DNA from 4 places in the Paenibacillus sp. NPDC056933 genome. Region 3 is predicted to be linked to each of the others. Evidence: a T-box and tRNA genes for the amino acid it is inferred to sense, from the RefSeq annotation. Region 3 holds a T-box; the other regions hold tRNA genes.

Evidence for each region. A T-box is a leader RNA that pairs with one kind of tRNA and senses whether it is charged. The one in region 3 lies ahead of leuS (leucine--tRNA ligase), so its partner is inferred to be a tRNA-Leu.
Region 1: it encodes a tRNA-Leu, which carries the amino acid that the T-box ahead of leuS (leucine--tRNA ligase) is inferred to sense. The anticodon was not compared.
Region 2: it encodes a tRNA-Leu, which carries the amino acid that the T-box ahead of leuS (leucine--tRNA ligase) is inferred to sense. The anticodon was not compared.
Region 4: it encodes a tRNA-Leu, which carries the amino acid that the T-box ahead of leuS (leucine--tRNA ligase) is inferred to sense. The anticodon was not compared.

The regions. Positions count from the first base shown of each region.
Region 1 covers NZ_JBHUQN010000001.1:1,389,872-1,393,784, reverse strand. Annotated here, with positions in the region: gene ACFTRD_RS06475 (X2-like carbohydrate binding domain-containing protein) at 1-2,606, opposite strand, end outside; tRNA gene ACFTRD_RS06470 (tRNA-Leu) at 2,936-3,019, opposite strand; gene pelA (pectate lyase) at 3,286-3,913, opposite strand, start outside.
Region 2 covers NZ_JBHUQN010000001.1:1,289,510-1,293,422, reverse strand. Annotated here, with positions in the region: gene ACFTRD_RS05965 (type 1 glutamine amidotransferase family protein) at 189-689, shown strand; gene ACFTRD_RS05960 (type 1 glutamine amidotransferase family protein) at 650-961, shown strand; tRNA gene ACFTRD_RS05955 (tRNA-Leu) at 1,217-1,300, opposite strand; gene ACFTRD_RS05950 (adenosylhomocysteinase) at 1,533-2,717, shown strand; gene ACFTRD_RS05945 (Gfo/Idh/MocA family protein) at 2,752-3,744, shown strand; gene ACFTRD_RS05940 (DoxX family protein) at 3,808-3,913, shown strand, end outside.
Region 3 covers NZ_JBHUQN010000002.1:1,129,528-1,133,440, forward strand. Annotated here, with positions in the region: gene comER (late competence protein ComER) at 1-477, shown strand, start outside; gene leuS (leucine--tRNA ligase) at 458-2,902, opposite strand; T-box leader at 2,974-3,241, opposite strand; gene ACFTRD_RS20020 (phosphotransferase family protein) at 3,337-3,913, opposite strand, start outside.
Region 4 covers NZ_JBHUQN010000001.1:702,885-706,797, reverse strand. Annotated here, with positions in the region: gene ACFTRD_RS03035 (HAD family hydrolase) at 1-96, opposite strand, end outside; gene ACFTRD_RS03030 (HAD family hydrolase) at 274-672, opposite strand; cyclic di-AMP (ydaO/yuaA leader) riboswitch at 790-965, opposite strand; gene ACFTRD_RS03025 (glutathione peroxidase) at 1,333-1,809, shown strand; tRNA gene ACFTRD_RS03020 (tRNA-Leu) at 1,949-2,031, opposite strand; gene ACFTRD_RS03015 (urease accessory protein UreF) at 2,452-3,153, shown strand; gene ACFTRD_RS03010 (XRE family transcriptional regulator) at 3,431-3,634, shown strand; gene ACFTRD_RS03005 (nitrogen regulation protein NR(II)) at 3,662-3,913, shown strand, end outside.

The DNA.
Region 1 (3,913 bases), on a different contig from region 3:
TCTAGCAGCATGAATCTACCCGATTTCTTGACGGCCTTCAGCGTGTGCTGCCCATCCGGCAGGCCCGAGATGCTGTACAAATTCTGTTGTGCCAACCGTCCGTTGCGATACGCACTGACCGTTTCCTTGAACTGACCATCCACATAGATATCCATATCCCCCTGTGACTGGTCTACCTCCGTGAACAACTGGATCCCTGTACCTCGGAAGGTATACTCAAAGGAATCACCATTTGTCTCGGTATATTGTACATCATCCTTATAGTCGCCCATGCCTCTTCCAGTGCTGCGGGACCATGATCCATTGTATTTCATTGCCGGATCGTCGTTATTGATCAGTTCATAACGAATGCCCGTTGTATCACTGACCCTAACTCTAAGAGTCTGCGGATCACCAGCGCTGAAATTGACGGTCAAGTCATTTGCCCCTATAGGCAGTTGGGTGAGATATTCTTTCTTGATGGTCAGTTTGTCATCGACCACCGTATAGTCGTCTTCACTGAGCTGCACCCCATCATTTTCAATTCTGATCAGTGTATTTCCGTTCAATGACAGCGTAACAGCAATATCCTTCTGTTGTTCTGTTGCCTTGTCAAAGTCAGCAGAAGCTGGACTAATGGTACTGTTCTGCCCTCCTGAAGGAATTTCCGTTGTTACTCTAAGCGCATCCAGCAGCATATATTGGCCCGATTCTTTGACCACCTTCAAGGTATGCGAACCACTTTCCAGTTCGGCTGCACTATACAGCACCTGTTGGACTTCTCGTTCACCACTGGTATAAGCGTTTACCGTTTCAGGCGTTCCATTGTCGAGTGTGACAATCATGTCTCCCAGTCCTTGATCCTTCTCCGTCAGCAGGTCAATACCTGTTCCTGTAAAGGTATATTCAAAATAATCGCCGTCCTTTTCAGTAAAATGAACATCTTCTTTGTAATCCCCGAAACTTCTTCCGGTGTTTGGACTCCACGAACCCTTGTATTGAATATGGCTGTCATCATCATTAATGTAAACCACATCGGTAACGGCAGCAGCATCCATTGAAACCGCATTTGCAACATTTTCTACATTCGTGATTGGGTCCACTTCTGCTTCCAAGTCAACTCCTTGCTGCGTATTCGCAGAGTCTGTGGTCGAGGAATCCGCAATGGCGATGCTTAGATCCTGTCTGCCATCGATTTGCTCCTTGCCCCCGTTACGCTTCCAATCCCCACTGTAACGCATGCCCGTGTCATCATCATTAACGGCCGATGTGCCGCTCACGGCAGTTACTTTAAGCATTCGGGAAGCATGGGGTTCCAACACGCCGCCACTAAATTCCGTATTAAAAGTTCCCAATTCGGAATGGCTCCAAAGGTCTCGGACCAAAGCCGGACCTTCGAGGCCAAGATCGCTCCATTTCACGTTCACCTCTGCACTCCGGTTGCCCAGATTGAACAGAGCTACGCTGTATGTACCATCTCCGTTATTGGCATACCATACCTGCTGTTTGGTGTCCATGGAAACCGGATGGGCTGGACGTCCGGCCTGATTGACCGCAATGACTTCATCATTCGTAAGCAGCTCCAGTCCATAGCTGTCCAATCTGGTCAGATCATTACCTGTATAAAGCGGTGCTGAAGAGATTGCCCAGAACGTGGTAGCGGTCTTCCGCTCGTCCCTGGTCAGACCATCCATCGAGCCATTCCCGACATTCAGGGAATCAAAGTCGTTCCAGCCCCCTGGACCTGCATCGCGCCACCAGATGGCCGCGATGGGGAATAAACGTGAAATGCTCGACCATTCCGTTAAGCCCTTACTGCTGTCGTAGGCTTCAACATCCCAGTCGATTCTCCAACCGTTCGCATACTTTTTCCAGAAATCCACGTAATTATGGTCGAGCGCCCAGGAAAGCTCAAACCAGATGTTATTTCTGTCCAGGGCTTTGGACCATGCCTCCACATCACCGCGTGCATCCCGACTCAGGTTATTGATTCCCGATCCCGGAGTTACACTGTCGAATTTGACAAAGTTAATGCCCCACTCCCCCAGAAGATCGGCAATGGAATCGATGTATTTCTGTGCGCATGGGTTCGTAAAATCGATTTTGTACGTGTACGAATCCCAAGCATCCATAACAACGAGCGGCTTTACCGCGATATCCTGCATACGACATGCTCCACCCGTCCCATAAACCTCAAGATTTTTGTTATAGGCGGTGATTGATAATCCCGGGATCAGATAGATCCCGATCTTCTGCCCATTATTATGGACATAATCGATGACCTCCTGAAATCCGTTCGGATAAAGAACAGTACTCGGAATAGGACGGCCATATTCATCCTCGTCACCGTTCCAGCCAGCATCAATATTAATGTATTCATATCCATGGGCCTGCAGCTTCTCACGCATGGCATCTGATTGCTTCTTAATGCTCTCGGCCGATGTCCAGTTACCCGCCCCGTCATACACCTGCATGCTGTAGCTGCTCCAGCCCATATACGGCTTTTGGGCGAGACTTTTATCTGCTGCTTGTGCCACATTACCTTTCGTCCCCATCATCCCGAACTGCACTGCCGCAATCATGAATACCATAAAACACATTGCCATCCTTTTTCCGATTCGTTTCAAATTATCCCTACCCCCTCTGAATTTGGTCATTCAAATCATGGTTGATAGCGCTTCCATACGAGAAAAGAATAGTGGATGCATGATTCACAGAATAGGTACAATTCGGTATTTTACGTACAAATAACCTGAATTGAAGGGGCAAATCGTCGTAGAACGAACATCTTTGCATTACTGGATAAATAAACAAAGGAAAACTTCTTCTCTTTTCAAGTTGAAAGAATGAAATGAGATGCATTAGGACGAACACCTATTAAAATCCGTAAACAAATAAAAAGGTTCCTCGAGTGGCATCAATGCCCTTCGAGGAACCTTTTACGTATTACATATGATGCGGTCGAGAGGACTCGAACCTCCACGGGGGTAAGCCCACACGGACCTGAACCGTGCGCGTCTGCCAATTCCGCCACGACCGCGTATATCATATCTCCGAGATATTATATCGCGGCGACAAGAAGTAATATATCATGTGGAATAATTTGTGTCAACAAAAAAATAATTTTCCCATTCTATGTTTAAAGCTGTATTCTTCCATCATTTCATGTAAAACAAAAAACCAAGGCCAACACAGTTAACAAGCGCTGTATTACCCTTGGTTTTGTTTGGATATTAAGTATGAGTCAAATTATTGTTATTGTTTATTTTATTGTTCTGATTGAAATTGATGAAAAGCGTGAAAGAACTATATCTTGGAAGGCCAGTTGCCGTACCAGGCATATCCGCCTCTTCTTTCCTTATCGATTTCGCTGAGCTTGTATTTCACAACCCCATCACGTCCTACGAAGATCGGTTTATCTGTTCCAATTTCGTAAAAGCGAGCCCAAATTGGTGCTGCGCTTGAATCAGCAACGATTTGGCTATCCCCGTTTTCTCTAACATATTTGTACCCTGTGATTTTCACCTTGTTGAACCAGGTTTCTGCCGCTTTGATTGAAGCTGTAATTTTTGAGTTCGACGGTCTTGTTTTCAAAAACTTCACAATCGTACTGCTCTCTCCAGCACTGAGAGAAGGCACTTCGTAAATTCTTGCTCCTGCAGGTTTAAGGGAACTGGAATCATGCTGCTGTCCCCATGCAGTCAGTTTGCCATTAGCGACAACCTGTGTATTCAGAATAGCGTCTACTCCTTTGGCAACTGATTTTTTACTGCGATCCGCAAGAGTGCTGTCGATGAATGAGAAGTCACCTTGGCGTGCACCTACTTCATCCAGCATGTACATGACATTAATCATGGCATCATCGTTGAAGGTGATGTGCTTGTGATAACCTGAGCTCTGGTATACTTGCGGCCATCCGCCATTGGAATATTGC
Region 2 (3,913 bases), on a different contig from region 3:
GACGGCAAATAAGTTGAGTGAGGGGTCGTTCTACGCAAAAACGGATGAAGGAGGATGACACAGGCTTAAAGATCTGCTAACGTCATGGCGCCGGGACTGCTAAAAAAAGAACTCCAAAAAATCGCTTAAAGCAAACGGATTCAATTCCGTTTTTTGCCTTAAGCTATACGAAAGGAACAGGGATAAAGATGAAAAAAATATGGGGATTGCTTATGCCTTTTGCACTGGTTCTTTGTCTAGTTGCTCCTGCAGCAAGTGCGAAAATAAAAGAAAGTAATGATACATTCAAAGACAAAAGTACGCATGTTCAAATCGTATTATTCGATGGTTTCGATTTAATGGACGCTTTAGCGCCATACGAAGTATTCGCTGCTGCCGGAATGTACTCCAAAGGAGCAATTACTGTAGAATTGGTATCCGCAGAAGGCAAACGTTCTGTACCGAGTGGTCTGAACGGACCTGCACTCGAAGCGCAAACCGTATTAGACCCGAAGCGCCCGGGAATTATTTTGGTCCCTGGCGCTTCGGGCAAGCCCGCTGGAGATTCGGAAGATGCCATTCCGGATATATTAAGGCAAGCCATGAAGACAGGCTTACCGGATATGTTAAAACAAGCTTTTAACAATAAGGAAATTACTGTGGCTACCGTATGTGGAGGTACATTACTGCCTGCAATGAAGGTTTATTAAAAGATAGACATGCTGTTACCAATCATATGGGCATGGCTGCGTTAGGAGCTCTCGGTGCAATTCCGATTGAGGCAAGAGTCGTTGAAGATAGTCCTCGTTTCGTGAGCGGGGGAGGCGTGACTTCGGGACTTGACGTGGCCTTGTATTTGGTCGACCGTGAATTAGGACCCCAAGTCGCGAATTCCGTAGAAAAGTTGTTTGAGTATGAGAAGAGAGGCACAGTGTGGAAAGCTGAAGGCATTGTGCCAGTCGACTTTAATACGAATCCATAGGCTACTGAAAAAAAAGCAACCCTCTGCCATTTCAATAAACAATATCGAAAAGTGAAAGAACAATCCCATATAAGCAACAGCAAAGGACCTGGATGCGAAAGACCTAGCCAGGCCGCTGTTGCTTTTAATGCTCATTCCAATAAGTGTTATCGCTATCTCCTTGGAATTATGTTGTAGAACACCTTGTAAATCTCAAAATAAAAGAAGCTCCTGAACCGTCACGAGGACAATTCAAGAGCTTCTTTATAAAAGTGATGCGGTCGAGAGGACTCGAACCTCCACGGGGGTTAGCCCACACGGACCTGAACCGTGCGCGTCTGCCAATTCCGCCACGACCGCATGATATGTATCTTCTCATCATGGATGAAAAGCATTTCGGTCAAGCAATTGCTAGTTTTACCGTAATTAAGAGTATACATGCTCTAAAATATGATTGCAACTATTTTTTTGTAACTTTAAACAAAAAGGACATATGTCCTTTTTTAGCGCATTTAAACTCCCTATGGTAGATAAGAAGCTGACCAAGCGTCCTTCGGGATACGCTCTACCTTGCACAGAAAGGGAGTTTTGTATGATTCTCAACTCAACACACGAGAGTATTGAACAAGGAAAACGAAGCATTCACTGGACCGAATTGCATATGCCCCTGCTTGGCGAATTAAAATCCCAGTTTGCCAAAGAGTTGCCTTTTGCTGGTTTAACCATCGGTATCTGTATTCATGTAGAGCCCAAAACTGCTGTTCTATGCCGAACACTTCAGGCCGGTGGAGCCAAGGTTGTATTGACTGGCAGCCCTGGCACAACGAAAGACACCGTCGCTGCAGCCCTGCAAGAAGAAGGCATCATCGTTTATGGCCAACGTGCAGACAGGCGCAATCAGCACCTGCAAAATATCCATAGTGTACTCCAGCACCACCCCCATCTGCTCATGGATAATGGAGCTGATCTGGCGCGCACCCTCATCCAACATTATGACAATAACTCTCTGATTGGGGGTACGGAGGAAACGACGACGGGGGCCAATCTGCTGCGTGAAGAGACAGGAGAGAATATTCCTTTTCCGATCATTGTCATTAATGACAGTCCACTCAAACGAATCATGGAAAATGAACACGGTGTCGGACAGACCATTATTGAAGGCTTCATGCGTACCACGAACCTGATTTTGCCTACCCGGCGCTTCGTCATCGTTGGTTATGGAACCTGCGGACGAGGCATTGCCAGATATTTGCGTAATCTGGGCAGCCAGGTCGTCGTTGTTGAAGCTGATCCGATCGCGGGCCTGGAAGCGGCTCTGGATGGGTTCAGAGTGGCACGATTGGAGGATACATTCGCATTTGCCCAAGTATTCATTACCGTCACCGGACGTCCCAATGCCATTTTAAAGGAACATTTTAACCAAATGAATGATGGAACGATTCTCGCCAATGCCGGACATTTCTCATGGGAAATGGATTTGGAACATCTCCGCCAGGATGCGAAACATACGGAACAACTGACAGCGGACATCGAACAGTTCACACTATCTAACGGACGTCGACTTATGCTGCTTACCCAGGGCGAGATGCTGAACCTGGCTGGCGGCAGCGGCAACCCCGTTGAAACGATGGATCTGGGCTTGTCCCTGCAAGCGGCTTCCCTGCTCTATCTGGTGCAGCAACGTCAACATCTCGTACTTGGGCCTCAGCCGGTTCCTCAAACCGTTAACAACACTATAGCCGGACAGATGCTGAAGCATTTGAGCTACACCATCTAATTTCTGCTAATTATGAATAAAGGGAGAGATCCTCTTGAGTCAAGTCAAACTATGTTTTATCGGTGCTGGATTCCATGCATCCACGAATATATACCCGTCTGCTGTTGAAGCCGGAGCAGAAATTCAGGCCATCACTACTCGCAGTATTGAGCGATCCGAAGCAGCCCTCACGCGTTTTGGCAGCAAAGGAAAAGCGTATGACAATGCACAACGGATGTTGCAGAATGAAGACTGTGATGGCATCGTTGTTGTGGCGCAACCACAAGACCAGACAGCCCTTGTCCTTGAATGTATTCAGGCTGGCAAAAATGTATATGTAGATAAACCTCTCGGATGGAATGCTGATGAAGCTGCTGCTGTAGCCGAAGCTGCCGAGAAGGCAGGTGTGTTCGTCATGGTTGGATTCATGAAACGTTATGCTCCAGTCTACATGAAGCTCAAGGAACTGATTGAGGGCGGATCAATGGGTAAAGTACGTTCTTTCCAAATGAAATTCGCTGTAGACAGCACACCGTTCTGCAAAGATGAGGAACAATTCATGAAGCTTGCTGCCATTCATATGGTCGATCTGATGCGCTTTCTATTTGGGGAAGCCGTGCAGGTCACAGGCACTACGGTTAAGAACGGAGAACATATTAACCAGAGCATTTCCCTGAAATTCGAGCAGGGTGTGGTTGGCAGTGCGTACTTTGCTGGTATGAGCGCATGGTCACGGGAAAGCGAAAGTGTACTGGTCACCTTTGACGACGGATTTGCGTCTGCGGATGAGATTAATACACTTACAATTCATCATTCTCGTACAGGGAATAGCCTCCCTTGGAAATCTCTTGAGGAACGAGACACGGTGTATACCCCTTCCGGTTCACCCATGTCAGGCGCTTATCGAGACCTTTATCTGCGTGGTTTCGTAGGCGAGATGGCTCATTTCATGGAATGCTGCAAGAACAAGTCTGTTCCACATTCCAGCGGCAAGGATAATATCGGAACCATGGCGTTATGTGATACCATCCTAGCTTCACTGATCTGACGCAACTACGAATACAATATAGGTTCCACCATTTATATAATCCAGAGAAGAGGAAATAACACAATGCTGGACACCGGATTACTTATCATTCGACTTGTTATTGGTTTCATAATGATGGGTCATGCATGCAAGAAACTGTTTGGCTGGTTTGGCGGAGAGGGGTTATCAG
Region 3 (3,913 bases):
GGCAGCGGAGCATCCCTGTGTATACACGGTGAACGAATGACCACCCAAGACCGCGCTGTACTGGAGGGGCTGCTAAGTCATATCGGTAGACCCTTTCAAGTGGATGAAGCTTGTACCCGAATCACATCCGACTTCTCCAGCTGCGGACCTGCATTCATATCGTTCTTTCTGGAGCAATGGATTGAAAGTGCCGTCAAGCTAACAGGTATCAAACGAGCTGATGCCTGCGCTCTTGCTGGCGAAATGCTTCTGGGAACAGGCAAGCTGCTCACCGAAGGCGGATACAGCCCGCAAGAGCTTCAAGCTCGTGTGGCTGTACCTGGCGGCATCACCGCACAGGCACTTGCCCTGCTGAAGGTTAGTCTGAATGGTGTTTTTGACAACCTGATCCATACGACGCATGACAAATATGATGAAGATTTGTTGAAGCTGGATGAACTATTCAAAGCCGGTGAGATTAACCGGCAACAATATTAACGAGTTTGCCTGGAACGGCAATGACCTTGCGAATGGTCTTGCCTTCCAGTGCCTGTTTCACAGGTGCCAGTTCCATCGTAAAGTCCTGCATGCCCTGTGCATCCAGATCCTTCGCGATCGTAGCACGGGTTACAATTTTGCCATTCACCTGAACAACAATTTCGACTTCTGCATCCACTGTCATGGACTCGTCATACTCAGGCCAAGCTACGTAAGAGATTCCACCTTCATGACCGAGACGGCTCCACAGTTCCTCCGCCATATGTGGTGCCAGCGGTGACAACAGCTGTACAAAATTCTCCATGGCTTCACGCGGCAGCGTATCTGCTTTGTACGCATCGTTGATGAAGATCATCAGCTGACTGATGGCTGTGTTGAAGCGCAAATGTTCCAGATCATCGGTAACCTTTTTAATCGTTTTGTGTGCAGTCCGCTTGAACTCATCCGTACCACCATCTGCTGTAATCTTGTCATTGACCGCACCTGTATCTTCATTGATGAACAGACGCCATACACGTGACAGGAAGCGGTGCATGCCTTCAACCCCGTTAGCGTTCCACGGTTTTGTCGCTTCCAATGGTCCCATGAACATTTCATACAAACGCAATGTATCTGCACCAAATTCATTGACGATCTCATCCGGGTTAATGACATTACCACGGGATTTACTCATTTTCTCATTATTGGTTCCGAGGATCATACCTTGATTCACCAGTTTGTGGAAAGGCTCTTTGGTATGCACCACACCCAGATCATACAGCACTTTATGCCAGAAACGAGCGTACAGCAAGTGAAGCACCGCATGCTCTGCTCCCCCAATGTACAGATCAACTGGCAGCCACTGCTGCTGTTTCTCTTGAGAGATCAGTTCCTTGTCATTGTGCGGATCGATAAAGCGCAGGTAATACCAGCAGCTGCCCGCCCATTGCGGCATCGTGTTTGTCTCACGGCGTGCTTTCATTCCCGTTTCCGGATCTACCGTATTAACCCATTCCGTAACGTTTGCCAGTGGCGACTCTCCAGTACCCGAAGGTTTGATCTGATCGATATCAGGCAGCAGCAAAGGAAGTTGATCCTCCGGCACTGTCTTCATCGTCCCATCTTCCAGATGCAGAATCGGGATTGGCTCACCCCAATAACGCTGACGGCTGAACAACCAATCGCGCAGACGGTACGTTGTTTTGCCTTGTCCCTTGCCGTTCTCTTCCAACCAGGCAATCATCTTCGCAATCGCTTCTTCGTTGTTCAATCCGTTCAGGAAATCGGAGTTCACATGCGGTCCGTCTCCGGAATACGCTTCTTGTGTCACGTCGCCACCCTGTACCACCTCGATGATGTCCAGACCAAACTGTTTTGCAAATTCCCAGTCACGAGCATCATGTCCCGGAACGGCCATGATCGCCCCTGTGCCATAGCCAGCCAGTACATAATCGGCAATCCAGATAGGCACCTTCGCTCCGTTTACCGGATTGATTGCATAAGTTCCTGTAAACACACCCGTTTTATCTTTAGCCAAATCGGTGCGTTCCAGATCGCTCTTGCGAGAAGCCTGTTCCTGATATGCTTTGACTGCTTCATGCTGTTCTGCCGTTGTAATGACTTCCACCAGCTCATGCTCAGGTGCCAATACAGCATAACTTGCGCCGAACAACGTATCTGCACGTGTCGTAAACACTTTGATCACTTCTTCATGACCCTCAATGGAAAAAGTAACTTCCGCCCCGGTCGATTTGCCGATCCAGTTGCGCTGCATATCCTTGATGCTTTCCGACCAGTCCAGCTCTTCCAGGTCTTCCAGCAAACGTTCTGCATATTCCGTAATTCTCAATACCCATTGGCGCATCGGTTTACGAACGACCGGATGTCCACCGCGCTCACTCTTGCCGTCGATAACCTCTTCATTCGCCAGGACTGTACCCAAAGCCTCGCACCAGTTAACAGGTACTTCATCTACATAAGCCAGGCCTTTATTGTACAGCTGGATGAAGATCCATTGCGTCCATTTGTAGTAGTCTGGGTCAGTCGTGCTGATCTCCCGATCCCAGTCATACGAGAATCCGAGGGATTTGATTTGACGACGGAAATTGTCAATGTTGCGGAATGTAATCTCTCGCGGATGTTCGCCCGTATCCAGGGCGTGCTGCTCGGCAGGCAAACCAAAGGCGTCCCAACCCATCGGATGCAACACATTGTATCCTCTCATACGTTTGAAGCGTGAAACGATATCCGTTGCCGTGTACCCTTCCGGGTGACCTACGTGCAGACCGGAACCGGATGGATATGGAAACATATCCAATGCATAAAACTTCGGTTTAGCCGGGTCCTCACCCGTTTTAAACGTTTTATTCGCATCCCAGTACTGCTGCCAGCTTTTCTCCATGACTTGTGGCTGATAGCCGTGTTTTGGCTGTTGATTCTCACTCATCTATTGTTCCTCCTCTGGTTATTCACTTTTATTGCAACAAAAAAACCTCAGCATCCCGTAGCGTTTGCAGCGCTAGGGACGAGAGGTTGAATTCCCGTGGTACCACCCTAGTTAGCGGACGAACGTTCTTCGTCATCCACTCCCTTTGGACCTGTAACGGCGGTTAACCGATGCGGATTTCCATTCCTGAACCCGAGTGTTGCTCCGGTCGGTCACAGGATGGTGTAATCACCGCATTTCTCCAAGGCGAGTTCGTGAAATACTGTCAACCGACTTGCACCAACCGCCGGCTCTCTGTCATGTACAGGACTCACTACTGATCCTTATCATCGAAATATGTATACAATATCGGGACCATTATATAAAAAAACAGCATTAAAGTCAATATTACACTGTCTTTTGCCTATAAATGGCGCTATTCATCAGTTTACACATCATGACGACTGGAATCGCTTAATTCCTTCTTCTAGGTTATCAATCGTCCACTGAATGTGTTCCTTGTTATCATATTGACGATACGGACACTCGATTCTCAGCGCCAGATCAAAGTACAGATCATATAAACTTCTTCTTTTTCGTTCGCTATTTGTTGTAGCTGCTCTTCCATAGCCTTTGAGGAATCCCGGTGTATTATTAAAATGACTGAAATAGTGCTCCATGAGAGGATCTGCCCAGAGAGAACGTTCGAAGTCGATTATGGCCGTGATTTTTCCCGCCTCCACAAATACATTTCCATCCCACAAATCCCAATGCACAAGCACAGGCTCTTTGACATCATCCAGCACATCCGATTTCTCCTGAATCAAACGCTCCAATTCTTCATAACGAATCGACAATTCCACACCCGCTTCTTTGCCATCTGCAAGCATGTCATCCATCAGGCTTAGAAAAGCTTCTTTCCATGTGGCATACTTCGGTTTCTTTACGGAAAAGTAACCAAACTTCTCGCCTTTAATCTCATTCATTCGGCGGTTGTATGCACCCAGCTGCTGCTCAATAGATTCCTGTTCA
Region 4 (3,913 bases), on a different contig from region 3:
GAACTGACCGATAATATCATCCACCGGCTCCCATTCGTCCACGAGCGTATCCCCCACATCAAAGAACAACCATTGTATCCCACGTACTTCCGGCACGCCTATTCCTCCTCGTTAGCCACAGGAAATTCTTATCCCCATTTCCCAAACCATAAAAAAGAAGACCCACCATCATGCATGAGTCTCCTCAAGATTCCGTTTATTTATGATTTCAATTATAACAGGCAGCTGACACCGGATCAATCACAGGTATGGAACAGGAACAACAACTAAACACTACCCATTAAGCAGGAACCCCACTTCCCCATTTAAAGAGTACACAATCCGGTCAGCTCCCATCCCCCGATAGATCCCTTTCGGATGGCTCTGTTCTGTAATGACACACAAGGACTTGGATGTCCATGAGCGGCAGATCTGCAAATATCGACAGGTCAGGTTTAGGCTATTTTCAAAAATAAAAACATTGCCGACACTCCCTTGCGGCAAAAACCATTTCTGAGCTGCAGCCGTGTTCATGCGAATGACATGCTCCACACCGATTCTCCGGAGCCTGCGCTCTTCACCTGCACTGTTGGTCAGAACGGCAAACGGCATTTTTTTGTACATCAGCAATTTGATAAATTTACGTCCTGCTTCATTTGGAGCAGTCACTAAGATCATCTCTTTATCCATCATTCGTTCCTCCCTTGGCGTGAAAAGACAACAAAAAAGAAGCGTGGGGGACCAAGGCCTCCCGGACGCTTCTTCATTAATCCACAGCAAAAAGACACTATGAACCAGCGTACGGCTTGTTGCCTCTCCCTTTAACGCTTACGAGGTTAGCTGACGGATTCGGACGCGAGAGTCGCCCTATTTCCGGCTGTCACCGGAAAATTCACCCCATGGATGCCTACTGTCCTGGACAGTTCATCCTGTTGGTTCCCCCGTTTCCCACCCATGAATGAATGGAAACTCAGCGATTAAAACATCGTTCCTTTGTGAACATAATCAGAGCGATATTATCGTTTGTTTCGTTTTTCATGTAAAATTTAATTTAATTGGAATTACGATATGAATCATACACCCATGCCCTATCGGTGTAAAGTCTGTGCAGATCACCGAATCGACGGATTTTTGCCATTTCGCATCAATAATAACGCTTACAACATATCCATTCTCTACCCATCTCGTCAAAGCTCTCTAATTCTCCCTTTAGCGAAATTCACATAGCTAATCATTCACAGTTCATACACGGAAGGCTTACATTGTGCTTAAAAAAGAAATTTAAATTTTGCAATATTTAATTGCAATCAATATAATAGGAGATAAGAAGAATATGAAATGGAGGCGATTCTCATATCAGTCTACGACTACAAAGTAAACACCCTTCGCGGTCAGGAAGTTGAAATGTCCAACTATCGTGACAAAGTACTGCTTATCGTGAACACAGCAAGTCAATGCGGTCTCACACCCCAATTTAAAGGGCTGCAAGAACTTCAGGACAAATTCAAAGACTCCCCGTTTGAAGTGCTCGGTTTTCCAAGCAACCAGTTCGCACAGGAAAAAGGTTCTTCCGATGATATTGCCGAGTTCTGTCAGATGAACTACGGTGTCAGCTTCCCGATGTTTGAGAAAATCGATGTGAACGGTTCAAGCGCTCATCCTCTATTTCAGCATCTTACCAAAGAAGCACCGGGCGTACTTGGCTCCAAAGCTATCAAATGGAACTTCACCAAATTCCTTGTGGATCAAAATGGACGTGTTCTGAAACGGTATGCCCCCAAAACAACACCTGATAAAATTGAAGCAGATATTAAAGAATTGCTCAAATAACAAGATAACGATCACCCGCATCCCGTGGACAGAGGAACCTCTACCGGGTAACGGGTGATTTTTTCTCTGTCCTATTACTATAGAAAAACAAAAAAAAAGAAGCTCCCCAGTATGGGAAGCTTCTTTATCAATCTTATAATGCGGTCGAGAGGACTCGAACCTCCACGGGCATACGCCCACTACCCCCTCAAGATAGCGTGTCTGCCATTCCACCACGACCGCATGTCGTAAATAATCGGCAACAGAATTGATTATACCCGGTTCATGTTAAAATGTAAAGCATTTTTAATATTATCATTTCAACTGCGCTTTTCCTTCCATAAATCGTATTATCTCGTCATTTTCTCCTATGAACCGCATATGATTAAATTTGATCTCGTTTAATACCCGATTAGGCTGATCCCCCCCTACTTTTATAAGAAACAGACAACTCATTCACTTTTTTCGAATATAACTTTTAAAGTTATATAAATTAACATTATAAGATTTTTAAATTTAAAAACCAAGAAACTATTGACAAAAAGCGGATAATTATGTGAATATATATATCATATAATTCGGATTTACACACATAAAGCGAACTAAAAAGGAGTTTAAATGTTATTTAACATAACATTTAACGAACGTAGGAGGCGAAAGACTGTGAACCGTGGGAATAAGCTGCTCGATTACGTCAAACTGCTTGATTCCTCTATCCAGGTAGGAGGGTTCACCCATTCCTTCGGTATGGATACCCATATCGCTGAAGGGACCATTCGTAGTGCCGAAGATCTTGAATCATTCATGCGCTGTCAATTGCACCCCAGCATCGTCCGTCTGGAAGGCATGGCGATTAAAGGTATCTACACTGCCACAGATCATAATGACGCGTGGCGTACAGCCCTCATCGACAAGCTCGTCCATGTCCAGCGGACCCCAGTACACCTCAGAGAACACGCCTCCACAATGGGCAAACGACTGATTAAGCTGGCTCACGCACTCCACCCCTGGATTGATTTTAGCGAACTTGAACAAACCTTGGCTAAGTATGAATCCGTTGGCTGCCTCTCCACTGTTCACGCCTGGATTAACCACCACCTCGATATCCCTGTCGAGGAGGCGGTCCTGGGTTATCTGCATTCAGCCATGAGTGCCTGCATAACCGAAGCCTCCAAAGTCATCCCCCTCAACACCAATACAACACAGGACCTGTTGGTTCGCCTGGCCGCAGACCTGGAGCATGAATGGCATACCGTCAGCGCCTCCGCTGCGGATGGACTGGTACAACCAACCTCAATGTCCATGAAAGCATTGTTCCCCAGCTTTCACATGCTTGGAGCAGGCCTTCACGCCTACAGGGCGTAATCTCTACCCCCTTCGCCTCCATATCACTCACCTCCTCATACAGTAAGACACAAAAAACACGCCGCAACCTCCTTGCTGGCGTGTTTTTTATGTCAATTATGTTGCCTGTTTAACGCATTTACGCCATTTAACATATTAAAATACACTTATTTCCGTATTTTTTAATTGTTAGATGACGCAATTACGTATATAATAAATCTTACAGCTCGCATATCCATATATTTTACATCAAGAATGACCGGCTGAATACTACATTCTAACTGAGGGGTGAACCCTTTTGAACAAAAAGAAACCTGTTACTCCGTTCGGTTGGGCGATCAAACGACGGCTAACCGAACTCCAGGTCGACCAGAAGACATTTTGCGAACAGCACGGCATTCCGCCATACCGTCTCTCCAATCTCATTCACGGCACACGCAAAGCAACCAGGTTCAGGAACCAGGTCGCAGACATTTTGGGAATTCCTGATGATTTAAGATAAGATTTCTGCCAAGGAGGACCTCATTTCATGAGATATTTAATATCCGATCTGGAGAGATTATCGTTCCAGTCCATGCATCACCAGCTCATCATCGTTGACCACAACTGGATCATTCGAAGCTGCAACACCGCTTGGCAGCAGGGGCTCGGACAGCCGCCTACCAAGCTGGACATATCAGACACTTCCAGAACACCAGAAACATCCCATTACCTCCAGCTCATGGAGGCGTGGATATCACGCGAGGAGAAAGCAAAGAATGCGAAGATTGTTCAAGAGTTG